2 linked regions of the Coraliomargarita algicola genome follow. The protein of the gene in region 1 interacts with the protein of each later gene in a pairwise test. Links are inferred from orthologs where the notes say so. Each region holds a gene or a part of one and is shown in the gene's direction. Other genes may lie near its edges.

Evidence for each region.
Region 2: the proteins of ruvC (region 1) and ruvA interact in binary tests that used the Escherichia coli proteins (3 or more experiments, as listed by UniProt). The link is inferred for Coraliomargarita algicola from one-to-one orthologs.

The regions. Positions count from the first base shown.
Region 1 is NZ_CP138858.1:3,060,972-3,070,964, reverse strand. Bases 4,239-7,180 are described here. They hold ruvC (crossover junction endodeoxyribonuclease RuvC), read left to right. Parts: upstream 4,239-5,386; coding sequence 5,387-5,974; downstream 5,975-7,180. Other genes in these bases: SH580_RS12430 (O-antigen ligase family protein), read right to left, coding at 6,763-7,180; SH580_RS12435 (sensor histidine kinase), read left to right, coding at 5,991-6,788; SH580_RS12445 (sulfite exporter TauE/SafE family protein), read left to right, coding at 4,630-5,382; truA (tRNA pseudouridine(38-40) synthase TruA), read right to left, coding at 4,239-4,580. In the rest of the region: SH580_RS12465 (TonB-dependent receptor), read left to right, coding at 1-2,048; SH580_RS12460 (Fur family transcriptional regulator), read left to right, coding at 2,131-2,565; SH580_RS12455 (MerC domain-containing protein), read right to left, coding at 3,208-3,699; more of truA, read right to left, coding at 3,840-4,238; more of SH580_RS12430, read right to left, coding at 7,181-9,333; SH580_RS12425 (glycogen/starch/alpha-glucan phosphorylase), read right to left, coding at 9,729-9,993.
Region 2 is NZ_CP138858.1:525,621-535,410, forward strand. What follows is about bases 1-2,739. They hold ruvA (Holliday junction branch migration protein RuvA), read left to right. Parts: upstream 1-939; coding sequence 940-1,539; downstream 1,540-2,739. Other genes in these bases: dapA (4-hydroxy-tetrahydrodipicolinate synthase), read left to right, coding at 1-176; dapB (4-hydroxy-tetrahydrodipicolinate reductase), read left to right, coding at 196-933; SH580_RS02035 (beta-propeller domain-containing protein), read right to left, coding at 1,549-2,739. Also shown: more of SH580_RS02035, read right to left, coding at 2,740-2,742; SH580_RS02040 (Mrp/NBP35 family ATP-binding protein), read left to right, coding at 2,879-3,952; SH580_RS02045 (hypothetical protein), read left to right, coding at 4,057-4,278; SH580_RS02050 (alpha/beta fold hydrolase), read left to right, coding at 4,476-5,462; deoC (deoxyribose-phosphate aldolase), read left to right, coding at 5,532-6,215; SH580_RS02060 (helix-hairpin-helix domain-containing protein), read left to right, coding at 6,225-6,509; SH580_RS02065 (LON peptidase substrate-binding domain-containing protein), read left to right, coding at 6,536-7,219; SH580_RS02070 (LolA-like protein), read right to left, coding at 7,216-7,950; SH580_RS02075 (mechanosensitive ion channel family protein), read left to right, coding at 8,048-9,313; SH580_RS02080 (ParB/RepB/Spo0J family partition protein), read right to left, coding at 9,388-9,790. UniProt on the Escherichia coli protein: The RuvA-RuvB-RuvC complex processes Holliday junction (HJ) DNA during genetic recombination and DNA repair.

The DNA.
Region 1 (9,993 bases):
CAACACTTCACGCGGACAATAATTCAGTCGCCAATACGCCCATTTACGAGCTCAAGGAGTATATCGTCTCCGCAGGACCCGTCGCTCGGGCAATCGAAGATTATAGCAGCCCTTTCACCTCGCTCGACGAAGCCGCCATTCGAAAAGAAGGTGGCAGCAGTCTCGGTGAGCTGCTCGATGGACAAGCTGGTGTGACCGCGACCAGCTTTGGTGGCGGTGCCAGCCGTCCGATCATTCGCGGCTTTGACGGCCCACGCGTGCGCATTCTGGAGGCTGGACTCGGCTCACTCGATGTGTCTGAAACCAGCCCCGACCACGCCGTATCCGTGGAGCCACTACTCACGGACCGCGTAGAAATACTACGTGGCCCCTCCACCCTGCTCTACGGCAGCTCCGCTATCGGCGGAGTCGTCAATGTTATGGGCAAAGAAATCCCACGCGAACGCGTCGATTCGAAAGGCTACGAAGGGGCCATCGAAACCCGCTACGATAGCGTATCCAACGGAGAGACCCACCTCGGCTACGGCACCATCGGCGGCGAACACTGGACACTCAGCGTGACAGGCCTCAAACGAAATGCCGACAACTATGAAATCGCCGGCGACGCCGAAGCCTTCCACGAAGAAGAGCACGATCATGACGATGATGAGCACGAAGAAACGAGCAGTGACGAACTAGGCAGTAGCTTCGTCGAAACTGACTACTACTCCGTAGGCAGTAGCTGGTTCTTTGGCGAGCAGAACTATATCGGCGCGTCTTTCTCATCTTACAACTCGAACTATGGCGTGCCAGGACATGAGCACGAACATGAGGAAGACGATCATGACCATGACGACGAGGACGAACACGCAGAAGAGGGCGTGGCCATCGATCTCGAACGCAAGCGCTTCGATCTGGAACTCGCAATCTTCGAGCCGATTGCCTGGATCGAGGCTGCTCGCGTCCGCTTCGGATACACCGACTACCAGCACATCGAGCTTGAAGGCGATGAAACAGGCACCGTATTCGAACGTGATGGCTTGGAGCTGCGAGCCGAAGCGGCGCACTACGAATGGTCAATCATCGACGAGGGCATCGTTGGTATTCAGATCTCTGATACCGAATTCGAAGCCACAGGCGAAGAGGGCGCCGCCTTCGGCCCTGCCACTCAAACTCGCAATCAAGCCATCTTCATCAGCGAACACATTCACCACGGCGATTGGCATTATGAGTTCGGCGGTCGACTAGAAACCCAGCAAATCAATGCGGCTGGCACCACCGACTACAGCGACATGGCCATGAGCCTAGCCGTAGGCATCATCTACGACATCAATGAGCGCAACTCGCTCGCACTCTCCTTACAACGCTCACAGCGCCATCCCACCTCCACCGAACTCTATGCTGACGGCGAACACATCGTCACTAGCCAATATGAGCGTGGGGATGCAAACTTAGGGCTGGAAACCGCCTACGGCGTAGATCTGACCTATCGCTATCAAGGAAACAAGTGGGAAGCGAGCGCATCGCTCTTCTACACCTACTTCGAGGATTACATCTACGCGGCTGAAGCCGACGCAACCGCGCTCGGTATTGTGAGCGAACTGGATGTCTACGCCTACGACCATGTAAATGCCAACTTCTATGGATTTGAAGCAGAGTTAAACCGCATCCTCTTTCGCTCAGAAGATAGCCAATTACAAGTCGGCCTGATGAGTGACTTCGTGCGGGCAGAAAATCGTGACGGCAACGATAACTTACCCCGCATCCCTCCCCTACGGATGGGCGGAAAGATCCAGTGGGCTCATGGCAAGTGGGATGCCGGCTTACTGCTACGTCATGCGTTCGAGCAAAACGACACCGCGCCGCTGGAAACCGAAACCGATGCTTACACCGAACTCAAAGCAGACCTCGCTTATACCTTCCAGCTCGGCAGCGGTATCGATCTGACACTCTTTGCCCAGGCCAACAATTTGCTGGATGAAGAAATCCGACATCACACCTCCTACATCAAGGACGTAGCCCCACTGCCCAGGCGTAATGTCACAATCGGCGCACGCATGGAGTTTTAATCCCCCCGCGCGAAAACCGCGACTTTCAAAAGAGCTTGATCGGACTGAATATCCGATCAGGCTCTTTTTTTAGGGAAGCCGCATGAGTATAGAAAAACCAGAGTTATTGGACATCATCCTGGAACGCCTCAAGGCGACTGGCGGCCGCATGACAAAAAAACGCGAATGCGTGCTCGGGGCACTCCTGAGTATGGATCGTCCGGCCAGCGCGGAAGAAATACGCGAACGCGGGCAGCTGCCCGCGTCTGATTTGGTGACTGTCTACCGCAACCTGGAAACCTTTGAAAAGCTCGGCGTGCTGCAACGCGTGCCCTTGGAAAACGGCACCCACCTCTTCGAACTGACAGCGCCCGACGAGCACTACCACCACCTGATTTGCCGCGAGTGCCACAAAGCCGAGCGGCTGGATGTCTGTGTCGGGCACGAAGTCGTGAAACGCGCCCAAGCGCACGGCTACTCACAGATCGCCCACATGATGGAAGTCTATGGCGTGTGCGACGAGTGCGCGAAGCCCTAGCCGCGCGGCCCTCCTCCACGACCACCACCCCGGTTCAGAGAACCGAGGCCAGTGCACCGTAGCCGCTTGAAGACTCATGTCTTGAGGCAGATTGAACGTTGAACGTCCAACATCGAACGTCCAATGATGAATCTCTGATGGGTGCGCTATTTCATTCAACTTAGACAAAGCAGTCAGAAGACAGATGTCATACCACTTCTAAGAATATATGATCTATAAGCTTGGGCTTTGCGTAGCCTCGAAACTTTGTTTCGGGGGCGATCGGCATCGCCCCGGTTCAGAGAACCGAGGTTACAAAAGACATATCTATTAGGACCAAACTTTTTTCGAATGGATATCAGAGGCAAGAGATGAATATCAATCAGTGATGGCACTTCCTGTCTCGCAAAATGACGCATGCCGTGATTTTCATAACTGACTGATTCACAGTGACTGGCTTCTGTTTTCAGACCTCTGGCTTCCAGCTTTTGAATCAAGGTTCATTATTCGAAGTTGGACGTTCGATGTTCGACGTTCGACGTTCCCAATCCCCACCGCTCCCCGGTTCAGAGAACCGAGGCCACCGCCTCCTCCACCCCGGTTCAGAGAACCGAGGCCACTGCACCGTTTTGGGGAGCGGCGTGAGTCGCGCTGGTCTCAGCTCTAATCGTGCTGGCAACGACGCTTGCGGCACAGCCGGAAGTTGCGAATATGCGCGCTCGCTAGAGTCAAGCCGCCCAGCGTATTGATCCATGCCGCGCTGTGCAGTGGAGCGGGCTCTGCTAGCACATCGCCCGCGCAAGCTGAACAATGCGCCGCTTCATTCGCCGCCTCCATCTGCCCCGCACTGTGCAAACGCTCCTGCACCAGGGAAAAAACTAAAATCGAAAGACCGATGGCGCTGAATACCGCCACCCAGCGGTCCTTGTGCTGACGACAACCCATAAAAACTGCAAAACCTGTCGTCGGCAGCACCAGCAGAATCATCCATAAATGGAAATCCTCATGCACAAAAAAGCTCGTCGCGATGATCGGTAACGCGATCACGAGAATCGGCGTCAACAAGCAATGGAAGGCGCAAACCGCTGCCATTCCTATCGCAAGGTGATCGAGCCAGCCGTGGCTACGGCATGTACTTACTGTCGCATTTTCCATAGATAGACGCGACTGTTATCAAGAAGTCCTTTATTGCAAGTTTCTTTCAATAAAAAAACTTATCCAAAAAGAGACCTTTTGCCGGCGCCGTCACCCGTGCTTCGCTCTTCGAGCTACGCAGGGCACAGCGCCCTCCTCACCTAAGGATAGAATACCTTATCCAAAAATAGACCCTTGGCGGGCGCGGTCACGATGCGGTGGGTGCGTTCTTTAGAGGCAAGAATTTCTGCGATATCAGCAGGACTCAGTTGCCCCCGGCCGACCGAGTGCAGTGCGCCTGCGAAGCTGCGCACCATGCGATAAAGAAAGCCACTGCCTTCGGCATCCAGGCGCAGGTGCTTACCGCTCTGCTTGATCTGCAGCCGAGTGACGGTTTTGACCGTGTTGGGATCGCTATCCTTACCATGGCTGGCGCTGTAGGCCGAAAAATCGTGAGTGCCGACCAGAATGTCGGCGGCCGCTTGCATCGCCTCGACGTCCAGTGGCAGATCGCGGCAGGCCCAGACGTAGCGATCGTCGATCGGGTCCGCACGGCCCAGATAGTAGCGATACAGGTAGCGCTTACCAGTCACAGAGAAGCGCGCATGAAAGTCCTCGCTCACCTGCTTGACCGAATGAATCTTCAAGGAAGTCGGCAAGATCGAGTGCAAGGCACGTATCAGCTTTTCCGGAGCGTGCGCCCAATCGGCATCAAAGTGGAAGCACTGCCCACGCGCATGCACGCCCGCATCGGTGCGGCCGCTGCCCTGCAGTTGAATCGGCTGGTCAAAGATCTGCGAGAGCGCGCGCTCGAGATAATTTTGCACAGCTTCGCCGCCCGGCTGGCGCTGCCAGCCATCAAAATCGGTGCCATCATAGGCGCATATACATTTCCATCGCATAGATTGAAGCACTCTTGCCAAAGCGGCGCGGAATGCAAGGCTCGCGACGATGGACACACTCGAACTATGGCAATATGGACTGATCGCTCTGGGCGCCTTCTTAGTGGGCTTGGGCAAGGGCGGCCTGCCCGGCGTCGGCAATATCACGGTGGTGCTAATGGCGCTGGCACTGCCGCCCAAGGCATCGGTGGGCATCTTACTGCCAATTTTAATTTCGGCCGACATCATCGCGGTGATCGTCTACCGTCGTCATGCCGAATGGCGCTACATCTGGAAACTCGCCCCGTGGATGCTGACAGGCATTGTGATCGGCTACTTTGTGTTCAGCCGCGTCGACGATGCGCAGGTGCGCTTTTTAATCGGGCTGATCCTACTCAGCATGACCGGGGTGCACTTTTACCGCAAATGGTTACGCCGCCATGCGACCGAAATCGACACCCTACCTCACCATCCCGTATTTATCAGCAGCACTGGCATCATTGGCGGCTTTGCCACCATGGTCGCCAACGCCGCGGGTCCAGTGGCCGCGCTTTACTTCATCGCCTCCGGTCTGCCGAAATATGCTTACATTGGCACCTCGGCCTGGTTCTTCTTACTCGCGAACCTAGTGAAAGTGCCACTGATGGTGGACTTACAAATCATCGATTTCGCCTCGATTCGTTTCAGCGCCAGCTTTATGCTCTATTCAGTGATGGGTGCTGCAATCGCACCAATGATCGTGAAACACATCAATCAAAAGCTGTTTGAATACTTGATCTGGTTCTTTGTAATCGTGGGCGGTATCAAACTCATTATTCCCTAAAGCCATGGCCAGTAACTCAACACGAAAACTATGGGCGGCGCACATCGCCCGCGGCGGAAAGGCCGCAGGCGCCAAGCAGGCGCCCACACGGGTCACACTGGGCCGGAGTTTTCGCGGGCGGGTGTTAGGCATCGACCCCAGCTTACGCGGCAGTGGCTTTGCGGTGCTCGACTACAGCGCCGATGGCACAGCCCGTATATTGGAAGCCGCCACCTTGAAACTACACCGCAGTCTCTCGATGCCGGAGTGCTTGGGCGCGATTGGCAATCAAGTGGACGATTTCTTAAATCAACACTCCGTCGACCATGTCGCCGTGGAGCAAACCATCTACGTGCAAAACTTTCAGACCGCGCAAATCCTAGGAGCAGCCCGGGGCGCGGCCATCGGCACCGCCGCCATGCGCGGGCTGCCCGTATTCGAATATGCACCGCTACGCATCAAACAGGCCGTGGTCGGCATGGGACGCGCCAGTAAGGAGCAAGTCGCCCGCACCATTCAAAACATAACCGGCACCAATTTCGAACTACGCTTCGACGAGTCCGATGCGGCCGCGGTTGCGCTCTGTCATGCCTTTACATGGCGAGAAGAATAAGTATCGTCGGCCCAATATGGATTCAAATACCCCGCCGACACAGTTTAATGGATACCCGCTAGACAGCTCCAACGGCTTTATCCATGGCAGCCCAACGGATGAGGAAATACGCCTGCAGGCGCTCAACCACTCAAAAGATAAATTGCTCTCGCTGGTGGGCCATGACTTGCGCTCAGCGATTGGCGGCGTGCTAGGCATCGTCCGGATGCTGGACCAGCGACTCGAACAAAACGACATCGAAGAGGCCAAACGTCTCAGCGGACTCATCTACAAGGCGGGCCAAGATGCGGAAGATCTGCTCAAAGATTTGGTCGCCTGGACGCGCAACTCGGGCCAAGAGCTCAAGTTTCGCCTCGAATCCATCGATATTTTGCAGCTACTCAACACTGAGGTCGACCGCTTACACGCAGTGGCGCATCAGAAAAAACAACGCATTAAAATCGATGCCTTCGACTCAGGCATCATCCGTGCCGACCCCTACATGCTACAAGCGATCTTTCGCAACCTATTGACCAATGCGATCAAGTTTTCCCACCAAGGCGGCGAGATTAAAGTCTGCATCTATCGCCAACCGGGGCTATGGGAGTTTCAGGTTAAAGACAAGGGCGTCGGCATGACAGAAGATACTCAGGCACTCTTGCTTAAGATCGACGGTCGCAAACAAAAGAGCGGTACCTCCGGCGAAATGGGCTCAGGCTTCGGCCTATTGCTCTGTGAAGATTTCATTCAGCGCCACGGTGGACACCTAACCTGGGAATCCGCGACCGGCGAAGGGACGACCTTTTCCTTTACGATCCCTGAGCTACTGGGTTAGCGGCGTCATCCCGTCCCCACAGCCTCTCCAAATATTTCTCAAAAGAATACCAGCTCTCAATATAATCCTGCAACTGGTAGAGACACTCCGCGCGCCAGTAGTAGAGATACAAGGGTGGCTGAGGCGTCTCAAGCAGTCGGTCCAAAACAGACAGGGCTTTTTCATATTCCTGTCCCTCCAAATAAATCGAAATGAGAGTCGCGCCCTTCATCCGGTCTCCGGAATCAACCGCATATTCACGCGTCAAACGTGCCATCGACACTTCTTCCAGGTTCACCTTCACTGCCGGGATTTCAGGCACCTCGACATGCTCACGAATCTGTTGAATCGCCTGCTGGAATTTCGCCTGATCCTTTAATAACAAAGACCACAGCCACCAGCGATTGGCCAAGGAATCTTCATAGCTTTGTAAGAACGCTTCGGCCAAATTCAAGTCTCCGTGCTGGATCCAATTTTCCACAATTTCAGTGCGCAGTTTTACGTTGTAAGCTTTCAACCCGGCATCCTTCGCGAGTTCACGCGCCATCTCCCGCTGTAGTTCCCGTCCACGCAGAGAACATAAAAAGAATGCACGATAGTAAGGGTCCACTTCCGACAGACGGGCCATACGCTCCTGCAGCCTTGAAGACTCACTGGCCTGCTGCAGCATGCTCGAGTAAGTGCGATCTTTATCCTCAATTTCTCGCAACAAGGTCTCTCGCCATGCCCCCACCACGCGTTCTGGATCATAGGGCAACCAAGCGCGCCCCTCGGCCTGACTCACCACGCCCAAAACCGGCTCGACGAAACGCGCACGGCGAAAATCTGCATCGGCCTGCTCCAGATCCCGCGTATCCTGCAACCGAAGTTGCGCACGCAGCGAATAAGCCCGCCAGTCAAGAGGACGCTGGGCGACCCAGCTATCCGCGACTGCTGTCGCATTCGCGAAATCCGCCTCAGACGGTCGCTCCGGGGGCTTCGTGCCCTCCGACAGCTGCGCCTCTAAGGTAGCCTGCGCCTGTGACAATTTAACTGCTGAGTAAAACGGTGCATTGAAAAGTCCTGCCGCCAACCAGAGTAAGCCGAACAAAATCAATAATGCGCCCGAAGCTCGCCAGAACAGTTTGGGAAGATGGGTGGCCGCTCGCGTGCGTGTCGGCAATGCCAACGCCGCCAACAAAATCGCAAAGTACATCGTACCGGGGCGGTGCCATGGCACATCGAATAAGCCGTTCAAGGCAAAGATGATCACCGCGATCAGAGCCAGCAAACGATAACTCGCACTGGCCCCCTCCAGCATGCCACGGCAACGCTTGGCATAGGCGAATAGAAAGATCGCAAAGAAAACAAGCGCCAGCAATCCGCCCTCAGACGCAAGCCATAAAAGATCGCTCTTCGGCTGAGCCACAGTCTGAAAATTAGCAGAAGCCTCACGATACTGAGGGAACACAGCCGAAAACGAGCCCAGCCCAAAACCACTCAATGGCGCAGCCAACACCATGTCCGTCGCATCCGCATATACGGGCAGTCGCAAGCGATCATTCAACTGCGTGTCAGTGCGTACGAGATCCAGCATACGCTGCACGCTGCGATCATTATTCACGAGCACTACGCCGAATATCAGCACCACCAGAGGGAAGCCGAACTTAAACGCACGTGGCAAAGAGCGTGAGCGTATACTACAAACAAACCACAATGCGATGCCGGAAAAATACAGTAACAGCCCCACACAGGCCCCTGACACAAGTAAGCCGGCGAAACAAAGCACAGTTGCCGGCACCCCGATTAGAGGCACCAAGTTGCGCGAACGCAGCCCTTCGATGGAATAGATAAAAGTGGCGATGCCAGCGATCGCCAGCAGACTAGCCGTCAGCTTGGGATCTTTGAAATAGCTAAAGACAGCCACTTCCCCCGCGGCGGGGTAACGCGCGCCCATTAGGTTGCCCCAAAGCACAAATCCCGCGAGCCCACAAACGAGTATCGACAATCCAAAATACAACCAACGGCGCCCCGATAGATTCACAGGCCACTGCAAGGCCGCATACAACCAGCCAAAGCCCGCCAACGTCAGCAACCAAGCCTCAAAACTCAACCAAGGCTGCACCGACAAAGTCGCGGGCAAATCAATACCGAGTGCGGCTGCTTCCTCTCGCCAAGCGGCAGACGGCCAATAAAACTGCGGCACAAAGGCCAGCAGCAAGCACAGCAATAGGCCCACGAAACCAAAATCCCCGAGCTTCCCCAGCCCCTTGCTGGGAGGCTTGATCACCAAGGCGATGCCCGGCAACAACAGTGCAAATGCTAAAGCCACTGCATTATAGCCCCCACCGAGTGCGATTAAGAGCATCACACTCAAAAATGCGCCTAGAAACAGCTTAAACGCAGGCGGTGGCCCCGGCGGTTTGGGCAAGCTAATCATTCTGCGCGAAGCCACTGGAGGCGGCGCGAAAGATTCCGTCGGCGCGACCCGCTTCGAGGATGCATGCTTGCGGGCTCCCTTGGCGGGAGGCCCCATGTGTCGCCGCTTCAATGAGTGACGACGATGCTTAGCTGAACTCGGCTCCATTGCTGATCGAAAGTAGAAGGATTTGGAAAGTAAGAGGTTTCGGCTGGCTTCGTGAGTCAAAAACTAGCCATGCGTAGTTCTGTCGCTTTAAAACCGCTTTGCAAGCACATGATCATCGTCGTGTTGACGGCAGCTCTAAGCATGTACGCGCGCAATGATAACAACGCTGCCACTGGAAGCGCTGAAACACACACTCTTACATTATGAACCTGAGAGAGAGCAGTCAGAAGACAGAGGCCCGCAGACAGAGGCCAGAGGCCCGATATGAATATCAATCAGTTATAGCGCTTCCGATCTCGCCAAAATGGCGCATGCCGCGATTTCCATAACGAACTGCTTCACAGTAGCTGACCTCTGTTCTCTGACCTCTGTTCTCTGACCTCCGACCTCAGGGACTAAGCACCGATTTTGACGGGCTTAAGATGCCAGATTTGCTCTGCGTATTGTGCAATGGTGCGGTCGGAGGAGAACTTGCCTACGCGCGCAGTATTCATAATGGCCATCTTGGCCCAGCGTTTCTTATCGCTGAAGGCTTTATCCACTTCTTCCTGAGCACGCACATAGTCGGCGTAGTCTGCAAGGCAAAGGAATGGGTCGCCCCCTTCCAGCCAGCTGCTGCAAAGCGGCGCAAAAGCGTCGTGCTCGCCAGGAGTGAAGTAA
Region 2 (9,790 bases), 2.5 Mb from region 1 along the record:
AGTTTTATCCGTTTTTCAAAGCCATTTTCACCGAGCCGAATCCAGTGCCGATCAAGTATGCACTCAAGCAGGCGGGCATTATCAGTTCCGATGAGGTGCGCCTCCCTCTAAGTTCGATCACCGCCGAAACCTGCGCAATATTGGATCCAATGCTCGCCGAACTCGGCCTCGTTTAATCTCGTATCTCTAGTAATCATGTCACTCAAACTACTTCTTAACGGCTCACGCGGACGCATGGGCATCGCGATTTCCGCAATCGCCCAAGACAACAACGCCGAAATCGTCTCTGCATGTGATGCGGGCGACGACCCACGCGCCAATATCGACGCCTGCGAAGCCATTATCGACTTCAGCTTTCACGAAGTGACTGCCAGCATCGCGGCACTCGCCGTCGAAAAGAACTTACCACTCGTGATCGGCACCACCGGACACACCGCCGAAGAGAAAGCACAAATCCTCAGCACAGTGGACGGCAAAATCCCCGTAGTCTGGGCGGGCAACTACTCTGTGGGTGTCAACACGCTGAACTATTTAACACGTAAAGCAGCGACAATTCTGGGGGAACAATACGAGCCCGAAGTGCTGGAGATGCACCACCATCACAAAAAGGACGCTCCCAGCGGCACCGCTGAGCGTCTGATTGAAATCCTAAAGGACAGCTATCAACTGGCCGACGAGCAAGTTGTACATGGACGCGAAGGTCTAGTCGGCGCACGCCCTCGCAAAGAAATCGGCGTGCATGCCATCCGCGGGGGTGACATCGTCGGTGAACACACCGTTTATTTCTGTGGTGATGGCGAACGCATCGAACTCACTCACCGCGCGACGGATCGTAAGATCTTCGCCCAAGGTGCGGTTCGCGCCGCACAATGGGCAGTCGGCAAAACACCCGGAGTATACAACATGGAAGACGTGCTCGGCCTGGTAGATTAAACTATCATGATTGCACGACTCAAAGGAACCGTTCTCGAATCCACACCGCTGTTAGTCGTCCTGGAAGCGGGTGGCGTGGGCTACGAAGTCCACATCCCCGTGACGACTGCAGAGAAAGTGCCAGCCATTGGCAAAGAGTGCAGTCTTTTTATCCATAGCGTCTACCGCGAAGACAGCGCGACGCTCTACGGTTTTGCCACGCGCGATGACCGCGATTTTTATCGCTTACTCATCGAAAAAGTATCCGGCATCGGCCCCAAAATTGGTATCAGCATGCTCAGCCGCATGTCCACCGATTTGCTGCGCAGCGCGATTGCCAGCTCAGATGTAGCACTCCTGTCTAAATGCCCCGGCATTGGCAAGAAAACCGCCGAGCGGCTAGTCATTGAGTTAAAAGACAAAGTCGGCTTGGTGGCCACTGGCCAAACACCCACCGCAGGCGATCTTCACATGCCTACCGAACCGAGTGCGTTTCAAGATGCCGTCGCCAGCTTAATGACACTCGGCTACAAGCCTGCCGACGCCGATAAACTCGTGCGTAAAGCCGTTGCCAAACTCGATAGCAACGCCAGCACAGAAGCGCTGCTCAAAGAAGCGCTGCGCTAGACGCTCCTATTAATAAACATAGCTAGCCGACGAAGCGTCGCCGAAGGCGGGCTTATGTAGCGCACTGACTTTTTGAGTCAAAGTATCCAACAACATTAAACGAGTGCTACCGCCATTGCGTTGGGTGAATACCAGATGGCGTCCATCACGGAGCCATGCTGGTTCCAAAGAGGAGGCCCCCTGAGTCAGCCACTTGCTGGTGCGCGATTGGGCGTCGTAAAGTGCGATCTGAAAGCCTCCGCTGACAGCCGCCGTAAACGCGATCAAATTATCATTCACGGGGTTCCATGCAGGCTCCGAGCAGTAACTGCTGATATTAGTCGGAAGACGTCGCGCCGGCCCTCCAGTGCTGGAGATCTCATACAATTGAGGCTTACCAGGCGCATCCGAAGTGTAGACTAAACGGCGTCCATCAGGTGACCAACTCGGACTGGCTTCCAGGCTCTTATTAGTGGTCAAGCGCCGGGCATTCTTACCGCGGCTATCGGTAACATGAATCTCGGAGTTCCCCGTACCAGAAAGTGACATCGCAATTTGTCGCCCATCCGGACTAAAGGCCCCACCGGTATTCAGCCCCTTAAAAGTCGCGATCGGCGTTTTACGGCCACTGTTTACATCCAACAGAAAGATATCGGGAAAACCGCTCTTAAAGTAAGTCGTGTAGAGCAAATGACGCCCATCAGGCGCCCACTTTGGCCCCGTAACCAGAGAACGGTCACGCGTTAAAGGCCGCACACGGCTAAAGAGTAAATCACTGGTATAAATTTCGGAGATCCCACGTTGCTTGCCGACGAATGCGAGGCGTCCGGCAAAGAAGCCCTTAGTCTGCAAAGTGGCTTCAACCACCAGATCACAGGCGCGCAGCACAGCATTTTGCAAATCACTGCCGGAGACGGTGCGTCGCAATTGCTCCGTGTAAGGTTGGCCCGAGCCCACAGTCAACAGCACCGCTGAAGCGCCGGCAGGCTCGATTTTAATTTGAAAGGCCGCATTGCTCCCGTTTGTCACGACATAGGCACCATGTAGGTTAAATGCCCGGCGAGCCATATTACTCACAGTCGCATCACTACTATCAATCGCGACCGCGAGCTGCCCTTCTCCATCCCGCACCAGGTCCTGAAGCTGGATAGTTTCAGAGAATACCGCACGGGGAGCGAGCGAAACACAGAAGATCGAGAGTAATAAAAGGGCTGTTAAACGCATAGTCACGAAATAGTCCGAAGCGCAGGAAAATCGCAAATGAAAATCAACTTTGTGAATAGATTTCTACAAAAGACAAAAATTCTAGCGTTTCGTGTTGAACTGCTGCGTCAGTGTTCCAATTTGCTACGACATAGCTATGGCAGACAAAGAACAAATCCAAACAGCCCTCAAAAGCGTCAAATTCCCCGGTTTCAGTCGCGACATCGTTTCCTTCGGCCTCGTTCGCGAGGTGGAACAAAACGACAATGAAGTCTTGATCGGCATCGAAATCACCACCGCCGACACAACGATTCCAGAGCGAATCGCGGCCGACATTAAAAGCGCAGTCGGCGCCCTGGAAGGCATCGACGAAGTCAAAGTGCGGATGGAGATCTCTCAGCCCAAGCAACAACCCTCGCCCGCCGGAGCTGCGGGGAGCAAGCCCAATACCAGCCAGGCCATGCAACAGGTCAAATACGCAATCGCGGTTGCCAGTGGCAAGGGCGGCGTAGGCAAATCGACGGTCACAGTGAATATCGCCTGCGCCCTGCAACGTCTCCTGGAAGCCGAAGGCAAATCAGGAGTCGGCATCATGGACTGCGACATTTACGGCCCCTCGATTCCACTCATGCTGGGTGCCGCCGGACGGCCTGAAATTGAAAACGATTTGATTGTCCCCATCGAGAATTTCGGTGTGCGCACGATGTCGATGGGCTTCCTGGTCGACGAAGACACCCCAGTCGTCTGGCGTGGCCCGATGATTATGAAGACAATTCAACAGTTTGCACAAAACGTGAATTGGGGAGAATTGGAAATTTTAGTCGTGGACCTGCCACCCGGCACTGGCGACGCGCAGCTCTCTCTCGTGCAAACCATCCCACTCGAAGGCGCGGTTATCGTCACTACGCCACAGCCCGCGGCCTCCAATGTTGCTCGCCGTGGAGCGCGCATGTTTGACAAGGTCAGTGTGCCGCTCCTGGGAGTGGTGGAGAATATGAGCTACTTGGAAGCAGCGGACGGCTCACGCCAGAATCTATTCGGCGAAGGGGGCGGCAGTGAAACTGCAAAAAGCCTCGGAACTGAGCTGTTGGGGCAACTTCCAATTGACCCCAACATTCGCATCGGATGCGACAAGGGCATTCCCATCGTCATCAGCGATCCCGACTCCAAGGCCTCCCAAGTATTTATGGAAATTGCGCGACAGATCTTAAACAGTCTTGTTAAAAAATAATTTCGCTCGCGTTTTAAGCTAGCCAGAGGCGCCATTCCATGTAGTTTTCTGAGCTTTGTGTTACGAGATATGCTATCAGTCGTATGAGCGAGGAGAATAAAGATATGTCCAATTCAGCTTCCGATACCTGTTCCAATCATGGATTCGCGCAGCGTTCCACACTCTACCAAGAGTTTCTGGCGGAGCGCGAAGAAATCCTCAGGCACAAGTGGATCGAATCCGAAAAACAAGGAAAAGACATCGGCTTTGAACGCGCCTTACTCGACTGGATTCGCAAACATCGCCAAAATTGGCGTGGCGCTCGCAACATCAAGCTAGGGAAATAATTCAAGGCAACTTGGCTGGCCGACGAGGCAGGCAAATCGCCGTGAGCTGACTGCGAAGCTGGAAGCGGCGACCTCCAATGACATCCGAGACAGCGGCATGCCCTCATCGTAGCGAGCAGCTGACTCTCTCCAAAAATCATTCAGATTTTTGGCGGAGTTCGTTTGATCTACACCGAAAAGTAGATAGCCATTGCTGCATGATACGATTGATCACCAAGTTACTACCGCTATGGATACTCAGCTTTGCCGTGGCGCAAGCCGGGATACGACTGGAAAACTATACCTACCCTTTTCCGGTCTCAAATTTCTCCTTTGAGAGCCAAGAGCAAACATTGGAGATGAGCTATATGGACGTTTCGCCTACCACGGATGTCCTTGGCACAGTCTTGCTCTTGCATGGCAAAAACTTCTCCGGCGCTTATTTTGAAGAAACCGCGAACGCCCTACTGGAAACCGGCTACCGCGTGATCATGCCAGACCAAATCGGCTTCGGCAAATCCACCAAACCAAGCCATTACCAATACAGTTTTCATCAGCTGGCACAAAACACTTATGATCTCTTGAAATCATTAAAAGTGGAGCAAGTCCAGGTGCTCGGACACTCAATGGGCGGTATGCTTGCGACACGCTTCGCGCTCATGTATCCGGACATGGCGACTAGCCTGACACTACTCAATCCCATTGGACTCGAAGATTGGAAGGCAAAAGGAGTGCCCTACCAGTCAATAGACGAATGGTATCAGGGCGAACTCAAAAAGACTCCCGAAAAGATCCGCGCCTACCAACTGGACTCCTACTACGATGGCAAATGGAAGAGCGCATACGACTCTGGCGTCGAGATGCTGACTCGCTTTATCCAAAGCAAAGAATACCCTGTAATGGCTTGGAACCAAGCACTCACCTACGACATGATTTACAACCAACCGGTCGTATACGAATTCAAACAACTCTCACAACCCACCCTCCTGATTATTGGGCAGCGCGACACCACCGCACTAGGCAAAAATAAAGTCAGCGCAGAAGTGAAGGCCACATTAGGCAACTATCCTGAGCTCGGACGCGCAGCTTTGAAAGCCATCCCCAATGCCACCCTTGTTGAGCTTGAGGGTTTAGGGCACCTCCCACAGATCGAAGACTTTGGACGTTTCTTCGGCCCCTACATCGAGTTTTTAAATGCCAACTAATTAGGCGGATTGACTCCACCGACGGATCACGTGAGTCTGGTCTCGAACCACCTTCAAACCAATTGCAATATGACAGAGATTAGCCGTTACCTAGATGCCGCAATACTGAAAGCCGAGTTTACTGAAACAGACGTTCTGGAAGCACTCCAAGCCTGCATTGAGCTAAACACATACAGCGTATGCGTACGCCCCTGCGATATCGAACTGGCGCAGCAACATTGTAAAGGCACCGACACCGCGGTCTGCGTGGTATTGGGATTCCCGCATGGGGTGCAATTACCCGCATCAAAGGCCGACGAAGCGAAACGCTACATCGAACTCGGCGTCGATGAAATCGATATGGTCGCCAACTACGGCTGGATCAAATCAGGCAAATGGGCCGAAGTTGAAGCAGATGTGGCAGGCGTGGCCGCACAAACGCGGGCCGCACAGGTCCCGCTAAAAGTCATTTTCGAAACCGCCCATCTAAATACTCAAGAAATTCAGCAAATGGTGGAAGTCTGCATTCGTGCAGGTGCCGACTTCGTCAAAACATCTACTGGCTTCAATGGCGAAGGTGCCAAACTGGAAGATGTGCAGACCATGCTCGACACAGCCGCAGGGCGCATCCAGGTCAAGCCATCCGGAGGCATCCGCGACCGCGCGGATGCGCAACGCTTCGTCGATCTGGGCGCACATCGTCTTGGTGTCGGTTGGACCTCTTGCCGTGCGATCTGTGAAGATACTGCAGCGCAATCCGACAGTGGTTACTAAATGGACACCATGTTTCCACAGAAAAAGAAAAAAAAGGTCGACTACGAAGCTCTGAATTCGGCCCTGATGCGCATCCCGCGGATGGACGTAGTGGTCGCACGCAGCTTGATCGACATGGGCATTCGCGAAATCTACGATCTGCAGGGGCGAGCACCTGAAATCCTATTTGAAGAAGCACGCAAGAAGAACCAAGCGCTGGTTGACACTCATATCCGTTTTTTCCGGATGGCAGTATACTATGCTGAATGCGAATCACCGGAGCAGTCCAAATTGCACCCCGACGAATGGAACTAGCGGGGCCCCTAGGCGACTAAGCTTATATGAGCTCCCAAGAAATTGAAATTCCGCGTGAAGTGCCCGTAATGACTTTAAGTCAATGTGGACGATTCCCGCAGGCGATGATGCCGCTCTACATCTTCGAGCCACGCTATCGCGAAATGCTGCAGCGCGTATTGGCAGAAGACCGCATCTTCGCAGTCGCCGCACTCGATGAGCGGGAAAAAGACGCCGAAATACTGGAGACCCCCTACTCCATTGCCAGTGTCGGAGTGGTTCGCGCCTGCAAGCAAAACCCGGACGGCACCTCTAATTTGATTTTACAAGGTTTAGCCCGCGTGCAACTAGAGAGCTTTGTGACTGAAGAGCCCTACCGGCGCGCGCGCATTCATCAAATTCTAAGTGAATCCGACGGCAGCGAACAAACCATGGGAGCCATTCAGCCGACTCTACTTGCGCTCATGCAAACCCAAATGCGCTTGGGGGCCGACATCCCGCAAGAGGTCATACAATTTTTATCAAATATTAAAGAGCCGGAAAACGTGCTCGACCTCGCGATTTTCACACTCTGCCCCTCCGGACGCTTCAAGCAGGAGCTACTGGAGACCCGGGGCATACTCGCTCGCTTTGAGAAATTTGAACGGGCGCTGCGTTCACAAATCGAACGCCTCAAATTAGACCACAAATTGAAAGGTGGTCTGGATGAGGACAGTATTGGCAACAATTAGCGCCGCGGCTGCTCGAAATAAAAGCTCAACAAGCCAGGATTCACGACGATCTCGTTGACCTTAGCCAATGAAAGTGTCTGCCCATCCAGGCGCGTTTCAACCTCATGCGCAAAGGGATAACCATCGACCTCTTTGTAATCGCGGTACAATGTTTGTAACTGGACTTCGCCATTGGCATCCAATTGATCCACCCGGACGACATAGGCCGTAAAGACATCGATATAATAATGACTGAGGCCGCGACCACTTTCATCCACTGACAGCACATAGACGCTACGCTCATCAAGCGTAGCTCTCTCTAAAAGCGTAATTTCATTTTCACTCTTCTCCATCGCGCGAAATAGCGGACTGTCAAATCGAGCCTGCGCACGTAAAGCACGCGTGCCTTTCGCGTCCAAAGTCTGGATCGAAACTTCACCATTTGTTTCAGTGCGCATCCAAGCAACATCGCCGTTGTAACCACTAATTACATTACACAACTCGTTAGAGAGGCGATAGCGCATGGAGTAGGGGCGTTTCTTACGCATAAGAAAATCAAAGCTCTGCCCATTCTGCTCGATGATGCCTTCGACACTGATAGACGACAACGAATCCGCATCACGAAAACCACCATAAGCCTCGGTATAGCGTTGAAGAATACGTTGCAGCGCATAGCTATCGCTCTGTGCCCCCGCCAAGAGAGGAAATAAGCTAATACAAGCAATAAGGAATAAGGGTCGGAACGGCATCATAACATTTCATGTACGCAGGCATACGAATGGCAAGCAATTCGTAACATGCATGAAGAAACATTGTCACACGGCAAAAGTCTTGCCACATACCTAATCCATGACTCCTGAAATCATTAGCCAATGGCTCCTAAAGTTTAAAATCAATGTAGGCATGGCCGAGCTTCTCAGCCTGCTGGGCGCAGGGCTTTACCTATTTATCTTAGCTCTGTTGGCCAACTTTGTCGCGAAACGTTTCATCAAATATATCATCCATCCACTCATTCGTAAGACTTCGATGCAATGGGATGACTTACTGATCGATCATAATGTCATCGTACGCTTTTCACATATAGGACCTGCGGCGATCATTCATTTTTTCGCGCCGGCTCTGTTCGACAACTTCCCCTCGATCGCGGGTTTCTTTCAACTGATCGTAAACACTTACCTAATCGTCATCATATTGTTCGTCATCGATGGCGTATTAAATTTTACGCGATCGCTCTGGGAGCGCAGCTCGATGGGCAAGCGCTATCCTGCCAAGAGCTTTATTCAAGCAGCCAAATTGGTAATCAATCTGATTGGCTTCATCTTCATTCTATCGGCCTTGCTGGAAAAGTCACCGCTGGTTTTGTTTTCCGGTCTGGGCGCGGTCACCGCCATTCTACTCTTAATTTTTAAGGACGCGATTCTCGGATTGGTCGCGGGCTTTCAACTCTCCATCAATAATATGGTCATGGTCGGTGATTGGATCGAGATGCCCGCCCGCGGTGCCGATGGTGATGTCATCGACGTCTCACTCACCACCGTAAAAGTGCAAAATTGGGATAAAACGATCACGACCATCCCGACCTATGCACTCATCACCGATTCTTTCAAAAACTGGCGTGGCATGAGCGAATCCGGCGGTCGCCGAATTAAACGCCCACTCTACATCGACATGCGCACGATTCAGTTTGCCGATGAAGATTTGCTAGCACGCTTTAAGCGTATCCGCCTGCTACGCCCCTACCTAGAGTCCAAATTGGAGGAAATCCAGAAATACAACGATCATGTAGGCGAAGAACTCTCAGAGTTAATCAACGGTCGCCGCCTCACGAATGTGGGCACCTTTCGCGCCTATTGCGTCGCCTATTTGCGCAATCACCCCAAGGTGCATCAGGACATGACCTTGCTAGTGCGTCAGCTGCCACCCAGTTCCCAAGGCCTACCGTTAGAGATCTATGTATTTACCAACGACATCGCTTGGGCCCGATACGAAGATATTCAGGGCGATATCTTTGACCACTTCCTCTCCGTGCTGCCCGAATTCGGGCTTAGCGCGTATCAAGCCCCCAGCGGCGCGGACTTGGAAAAAGCAGGCTTCGCCCTCAAGCAAGAAGGCTAGCGAGTCCTTCCCTGCGCAGAATGCAATCGGCCGACCAACAGCCCCAGGCGGGTGAAAAGGTCGGCTAGCTTCGATTACTGTAGCCCGAGCTTATCCAGGATACGGTCAAGGTCGTCATTTCCAAAATACTCGATGGTGATACGCCCCTTCTTGGGGGTGTGCTTAAGTGCGACGCGAGTGTTGAAATGCTCCCCCATGCGCCTTTCCAGATCACGGATCGCGGTTTGTTCGGCCTCTGGAGCATTTTGCCCGTTCCCCTTCTTGGCAGTCGCACCATTGCTGTCTTTAAGCCGGCGTACCTGCGCTTCGGCTTCGCGTACGCTCATGCCCGTTTCAATGATACGACGTGCCAACAACCTGCGATGTTCTTCACTCTCTAGACCGAGCAAGACCTTGGCGTGCCCCGTCGAAATGAGACGACGGCTCAGAAAGCCCTGAATTTCAGAACCTAGCGTGAGTAAGCGCAACGCGTTGGCG